3 regions of the Paenibacillus sp. FSL H8-0261 genome follow, and region 2 is predicted to be linked to each of the others. Evidence: riboswitches for the same ligand, from Rfam matches in the RefSeq annotation. Region 2 holds a riboswitch; each other region holds the start of a gene.

Evidence for each region. Region 2 has a riboswitch for cyclic di-AMP ahead of MHI27_RS02645 (hypothetical protein). Riboswitches for the same ligand answer to the same signal wherever they lie in the genome.
Region 1: linked by a shared signal. The riboswitch ahead of MHI27_RS25830 (TrkH family potassium uptake protein) and the one ahead of MHI27_RS02645 (hypothetical protein) in region 2 are both predicted to bind cyclic di-AMP.
Region 3: linked by a shared signal. The riboswitch ahead of MHI27_RS26285 (alpha/beta fold hydrolase) and the one ahead of MHI27_RS02645 (hypothetical protein) in region 2 are both predicted to bind cyclic di-AMP.

The regions. Positions count from the first base shown of each region.
Region 1 is NZ_CP150297.1:5,810,100-5,812,421, forward strand. It holds gene MHI27_RS25830 (TrkH family potassium uptake protein) at 1-987, opposite strand, end outside; cyclic di-AMP (ydaO/yuaA leader) riboswitch at 1,124-1,303, opposite strand; gene MHI27_RS25835 (CPBP family intramembrane glutamic endopeptidase) at 1,618-2,322, shown strand, end outside.
Region 2 is NZ_CP150297.1:593,018-595,339, forward strand. It holds gene MHI27_RS02635 (hypothetical protein) at 1-155, opposite strand, end outside; gene MHI27_RS02640 (hypothetical protein) at 195-704, opposite strand; gene MHI27_RS02645 (hypothetical protein) at 721-1,212, opposite strand; cyclic di-AMP (ydaO/yuaA leader) riboswitch at 1,346-1,511, opposite strand; cyclic di-AMP (ydaO/yuaA leader) riboswitch at 1,933-2,122, shown strand; gene MHI27_RS02650 (hypothetical protein) at 2,313-2,322, shown strand, end outside.
Region 3 is NZ_CP150297.1:5,921,342-5,923,663, forward strand. It holds gene selD (selenide, water dikinase SelD) at 1-374, opposite strand, end outside; gene MHI27_RS26285 (alpha/beta fold hydrolase) at 531-1,340, opposite strand; cyclic di-AMP (ydaO/yuaA leader) riboswitch at 1,447-1,631, opposite strand; gene MHI27_RS26290 (hypothetical protein) at 1,853-2,026, opposite strand; gene MHI27_RS26295 (Nif3-like dinuclear metal center hexameric protein) at 2,111-2,322, opposite strand, start outside.

The DNA of each region.
Region 1 (2,322 bases), 1.7 Mb from region 2:
CGCCAACCGGTAACGGAACAGTACAACATCTTCACGTCCGCGCAGCATCGCGATTACTGCACCAATCATAATCGTAAAGGTTGTAGTCTTGACCCCGCCACCTGTTGATCCTGGAGATGCACCAATAAACATAAGAATAACCATAAAGAACTGTGAGGCTTGCCGCAGTCCGGCAATATCCACCGTATTGGCGCCAGCGGTTCGGGGCGATACGGACTGAAAGAATGCCGATAATATTTTGCCGCCGAAATTTAAATTCCCCAGTGTGCGCTGATTCGTAAATTCAAATATAAAAATAACCAAAGCGCCGATAAGAATAAGCCCTGCAGTGGTGGAGAGTACAACTTTGCTATGCAAAGATAATTTACGTTTGACACGAAACTCCACCAGATCCGACATGACAATAAAACCAATACCGCCAGAGACAATCAGAAACATCACCACGATGTTCACTAGCGGGTCATATACATAATCGGTTAAACTCCGGAAATCCCCGAAAATATCAAATCCAGCATTATTAAACATAGACACCGCATGAAATATTCCAAAATAAATGGCCTTTCCCAGTGGCATATCAAACGCCCAGCGTATGGACAGAAGCACCGCTGCACAGCCTTCGATGACCAAGGAATAAATAAGTACTCTCCGGATCAGTCGAACAATCCCCTCCATAGAGCCTTGGTTCATTGCTTCCTGAAGGATCAGTCTGTCCCGCAAGGAAATTTTGCGTTTCATCATCATGGCAAATAAGGTCGCCATTGTCATAAACCCTAAGCCACCAACCTGGATAAGCACCATAATTACGGTTTTCCCAAAAATGGTGAATGTCGTCCCGGTGTCCAGCACCACAAGTCCTGTCACACAGGTGGCCGATGTTGCAGTAAACAACGCATCAATAAAACTCACAACATTCCCACTGGTACTTGAAATGGGAAGCATAAGCAGCAAGGCTCCAATCAGAATGATCGATGCAAAACCAAGCACCATAATCTGAGGCGGAGAGAGCTTCAGGAACTTTGATTCAGAAACCCTGCGAAACTGTGAAGCCACTACGCTCACCCTCTTATCTAAATTTAAAGAATTCCAACAAAAAAAGCACTGGAAAACCAATGCTACCCTTGGTTCCTGCAGTAAATTAGCCTACGAGGTTAGCTGACGGATTCGGACTGTGCAGGCTGCCCTATTCGTTCCTAGAACGAAATTCACCCCTGATGAATAAAGACAACGCCTATGGCGTATACTCATCTTTTCATTACTTCTTATGGTTCCCCCGTTTTCACCTGAAATTCGGCTATATACAATTGCATACAAATTATATATGTTATTTCGATAAATCACAAAGACACTATTAATGGTGATTCATATGAAAAATGCGGTTTGGAGAGGATGTACCACTAAGAGTGCCTTTTCTCATCACTTTTCCGTGTTTTCCCTGCAATTGCATCGATTTTCATGAAAAATGAAGAAATAATCACCTTAAATTCATGGTATATATTCAGCTACCTATTCTATAATATCTCTATTACCCATAAAAAGAATATACGATGATTTTTGTAACTATCATGGCACTAATACTATAATGGAACATAACATTGTCAGTTTACAAGGAGGCGTTACATGAATCCCGTTGGCCAGCCCTTACAGCAACGTGCCCTCTCCAAGAGGCTCATCATCTCGGGCATTATCGGTCTTATTCTATTTATTATGTTTCAAATTGCTCCCTCGGTGCTAAATAGCCCTGCCGGGGAAGATACTACTGTCATCAGTAAGGCGGAAGCCCGCGACAAAGCCATATCATTCGCAGAACAAAAGCTGAACTACACCAAAGCACCAACCGATCAGTGGAATGTACTGTACGATACGGACTCTTCCTTTTATGGTTATATGTCCCGCGAGAAGCTTTTGGAGGACTATACAAAAAAGAAATTGGATCAACGATATCCTTTTGACATTTTCCGTGTAACACTTAGTCCTTCAGCGGAACAAGAGCCACTGATCTCTGTTGACCTCAATATGTATACTGGTGCAGTTGTCGCTTTCACACAAGGTGCAGAAGGATCAGGTACCGGATTACCAAACAATGTATCCACCAGTGCAAAAGAAGAGGACAAGGGTACTACCTTATCACTTGCACAAAAAGAAAATCTTGCCCGTCCCTGGCTTCAGGAATGGGATGTAAATCCCGCCAAGCTACAAATTGAATCGAATACGGGAAACTACGGGCTCGTGTATACAGATCGTTCCGTTCAGATCGGCGAATCCTTACTACACTATTATTTCGATTTCACTGGCGAACAGGTATCCAGCTTTAAAGCAGGATTC
Region 2 (2,322 bases):
TGAAGCTCTTTAAAAGTACGGATAGTAACCTCCTCAGCTTCTGCTGATTGTTGTAACAACATGGAACTGAGCATATAGATATCATTCGTACACTTCTGAACACACTCTGCAAATATAGTTCTACGGGGGGATTCGGCAGGTAAGGGGTCAGGCATGATAAACACGATCCTTTCAGAATTGTTTATGGGATGAACCTATAATATAGAAAAGTAAGAAATGGATTTGTTGATAAGCTCGGCGGTATCAGGTTCTGGATAACTATGTTTTTGAAGCGCAACACTGGATGGTTTATAATATAGCCGCCCTCCTTTGGAATCTCTCCCACCAGCGACAGCTCTGTACAGACGACCTTGTTCAATGTGCCCTGCCAAGGATTTACCCTGCAGCTTGGCTTTTAAATCCTGTAAAGCACCTTGTACTAGCTCAAACTGAGTCTGATCCCACTCTGAACCATGGGTACGTACTTTATCTATCGCTTCCTCTAGCCGGCAATGGTATATCATTCTGAGAAAAGAACTCCATTTAATAAGATCGAAAGTTTTGGTATTGGCAGAGATAAGACATGCCCCCCAGCTGCTACCTCCTTTACAGGTAAGTTTCAGGATGCCATAACGGCTGCCTTGATCAGCCTCCATTCCATAATGAATAGGCTCAGGTGAATCAAAGACGAATACTTCTATGCGAGATAGTCTTCGCTGGTCCATGACAGTTTTCTCCTCCTTAGGTTTCCAAAAGCTTAAGATCTACATGGTGAATGTCATTAGCCTTCTCTATACAGGCGAGCATTTCAGCTTCATTCTCACAGACTGCGGCATGCTCCAGCCATAGTCCGAATTTCTGTTTGCGTATAACGGATAAATGTAAGGGGAAGGTGTTGCGGGATCTCATTACGTACCAACCGACAGCAACATCTTTCCACGGTTCCTTAAAGGCGGTGAGCCACGGAAAACGTTGGTGTGCTGACCAATCCTGCAGCTGTTGCTTTTCTCGGATATTTTTATATATTTCGTATATAATTGTTCGGTCCATACAGTATTCACAGGTAGATGGGCTGCTGAAATGGCGAAGTGATTCAATCTGCTTCTGACCAAAAGCATAGCCGACAATAGTTCTGTGATGATCCTCTTCGAACCACAACGCTCCAAAGCAAACATAATTTAGACTTATCGGCTCAAGTAGCCCTTGCTGAGTTCCCCAATAATAGTGTTTCATTCCTTTCACCCCGTCCAGCATGCTATCACCCTATAGATTCAGGTAACGCAAAAACCGCAGCAAGAGGAGGACCTCTGCTGCGGTTTTGGAATACAGGTATACACACACCTGTGCCAAAGCGTGGCGGATCAAGGGTCTCTCTCTTTACGCTTACGAGGTTAGCTGTCGGATTCGGACGGTGAGAGTCGCCCTACCTATGTGAGACTTGAACAGTCTCCTTCGGATTCACCCCAAGTAGGCCATGTGGCCTGATGGTTCCCCCGTTCCCTGCAAATGCAGGAACTCAGCGTTGAATGTATTTCGTGAAATAGATTCAACCCGAATCATACTCTTTTCAAGGTGTTTCTGTAAAAACAGAAAGTGTTCTTTTGAGCGCAATTTAAACCAAATCCTGCCTACTACGACGGAAAAGGGAACCAAATAGGTATTTATTGCGAGTTATCGGGCTTCTTCCTCGCTTAATCTCGACTTCTTGTTTTCTTACCTACTAAAGGCGATTTTTTGAGATTTCTACATTTGTGGTGAATAAAATCACATGGTATGCCCGCTTTTCGCTAATGGATTAAAACTCGAGTAAACAAGAGATATAGAGAGATTGGATATCAAGTAAGCGCTATCCAACGCGAAAATAGTTTTTAATTTGCATTATTTTGGCATCAATCAGGTTTTACAATTCTTCCTGCATAAGGGTATGATTACTCCTGTTTCAACAACAATCGAATATTTGATCCGCTTAATTTCCGATAAGGAAAGCGGGGGAACCAACAATCGGCAGACGATGTGAGAGTCGGAAGCCGGTTATGGGGTGAATCCTGTAGAAGATGCGAGTGAGCTCGCATCTATACAGGTAGGGCGACTCTCACCGCCCGAATCCGACAGCTAACCTCGTAAGCGTATGGAGAGAGGATGAGTGCAATGTGACCGCTAGCGAGCCACAGAGGAGAATCCTTTGTGGCTTTTTGCTGTGCTTTTTTAAGCAAAGCATTTATGGAAAACCTCACGAAGAGGTCGTTATATTCATCATTAGCGGTAGCTTTTCTTTCAAGATCAGGGTGATCAAGCTCTGATCTTACAAGCAAAGCATTTGAGGAGAATAAGAGATGACAGATC
Region 3 (2,322 bases), 1.6 Mb from region 2:
CCGCGCAAAATGTCACCGAGAATGCTTTTGTCCAGAACAGAAATAGGGAAGGCCACAATATTAAGCACCGTAAGCGGCTTACCGCCCATAGCATAAATATCACTTAACGCATTAGCTGCTGCAATTTGCCCAAAGGAATAAGGGTCGTCCACGATCGGCGTGAAAAAATCAACAGTTTGCACTAACGCCAGATCATCACTTAATCGATATACCCCAGCGTCATCACTGGTATCAAGACCCACAAGTAGATCCGGATTAGGAACGGTTGGTGGTAGACTGCGAATAACCTGCATGAGATCGGCGGGACCGATTTTGCAGCCGCAGCCCCCTTTTGAAGATAATGAGGTCAATTTTATGGTTTCGGCTTGAGACATCATGACTCAGCTCCTTTAGATAGTTAGTATCGAATAACTTTAATCTTACATCAGTAGACAGCATTGTACAAAATACAGACATACAGAAGAACGCCCCGTAGCCAGTACATACTCCCCGGCTATGGGACGCCCCTCATTTCTCACTTACCACTAAGTTCAACTAATCTGCTGAGTTTCCTGCTGTTTCTCCAAAAACCGCTGAAGTATAGCATTAAATTTCTCCGGCTGACACAGATTACTAGGATCTAATGCGTTAGGGATGATCACTAACTGAGCATGTGGCAGCTGAGACACCATATCCTTCATACAATTAACTCCAAATTCACTAAAGTCACCTACAATACATAAGGCGGGACGCTTAAAAGACTTTAAGCATCTAGTGTAATCCACATGGCTCGTAGCCAGCCTTTGCCGATACAATTCCCGTGGACGTTTATCGAGAAGTCCTCTTCTAATCTCGTTATAAGCCAGATTCCAGCGTTCCCGGTACATCATACGAATCGAAGGCAGTACAAGCTCACTTGGAGCGTAATACATTAACCAGCTACAATAAGCAGCCATAAGCTGGATTTTACCGATTATCGTTGACGCCTGACTTCTACAAAAGCTATCCGCGACAACAATCGCTTTTACTCGTTCTGGATATTGTTTCGCAATATGCTGAACGACGAGCCCCCCATAGGCACTCCCAACAAAAACAGCCTCACGAATACCCAAATCATTTAATAGCATAATTATATCTAGACATTGGGTTTCAATAATCTCGTTTGGGGCCTGCAGTAATTCACCTGATTTGCCATTCCCCCGTAAATCACACAGAATCACTTTATATTTATCAGAAAAATACTCCAATTGTGGCTTGAACATACTATGTGTTAATCCATGTCCATGGATAAACACAACCGGAGCCCCTGTTCCATTGATTTCGTAATAGAGCGAAGTTCCATTCAGTTTAGCAATAGGCAAAGTTAACACCTCTTTCATAGATAGGTTCTACAACTATATCTGCTTTTTAACGCAGCAAAAAACCACAGAGGGATTCTCTGTGGCTATTCATCATCAAATACGCCATTCATCCTCTCTCCATACGCTTACGAGGTTAGCTGTCGGATTCGGGCAGTGAGAGTTGCCCTACCTGCATGGATGCATTTATGCACCTGGAACAGGATTCACCCCATAACTAGTACCGATTGTTACACTGGTTCCCAGTTGTTGGTTCCCCCGCTTTCCTTAACGGAAATTAAGCGGACTTCTTATGTAATTGTCAGTTATGTGATGAATCATACTCCGTGTAAGGTTTCTTGTAAAGTTGAGCCGTGGGCAAAATAATGTTGAAAGCCATGCTTTTCATTTCATATTGAGCATACACTTCGTTTTCTCTTTCTTTTGCTCTTGTTTACTCAATATATCTAAAAAAAGCCGAGCGGCCATCAGAGATCAATCCCTGAACCACTCGGCTTCGTTATACAATCATATGGCTACAACAGATCGGCGTTTTTCAATGCATGCTCCCAGCTCGGAAAAAAGAACAGCGCACTTCTCATAAGATCAGGATCGCTTTGCTTCACTTGTTTTTTGCTGATCGAGCTTCCATCGGTTTGAAGCTTTTTGATACGACTTAACACTTCATCAGCCTCCAAAGGAATTTCCATTGAAACACTCCTTTCTCAGTGACCTGGTTTCCAATCATTTTCTCCATAATATGCAAATTTATTCTTCATTTCGGTTTATACGAATTAAACCAGCTGATAGACCGGTTGTTCAGCAATAAAATAAGTGGGAATCATTGGGTATTTCTGTGCCAGAACTTCAGCTAAATATTTCATTCCTGGAGCTTCACTTTCCGCATGACCTAACATAATCAGCGCTTTTGATCTGCCTTGGTGGACAGCATCCCTCACATATTCTGGAGTTTCCCATTCGGGGCCCTCGCCAGCAATAATTAAAT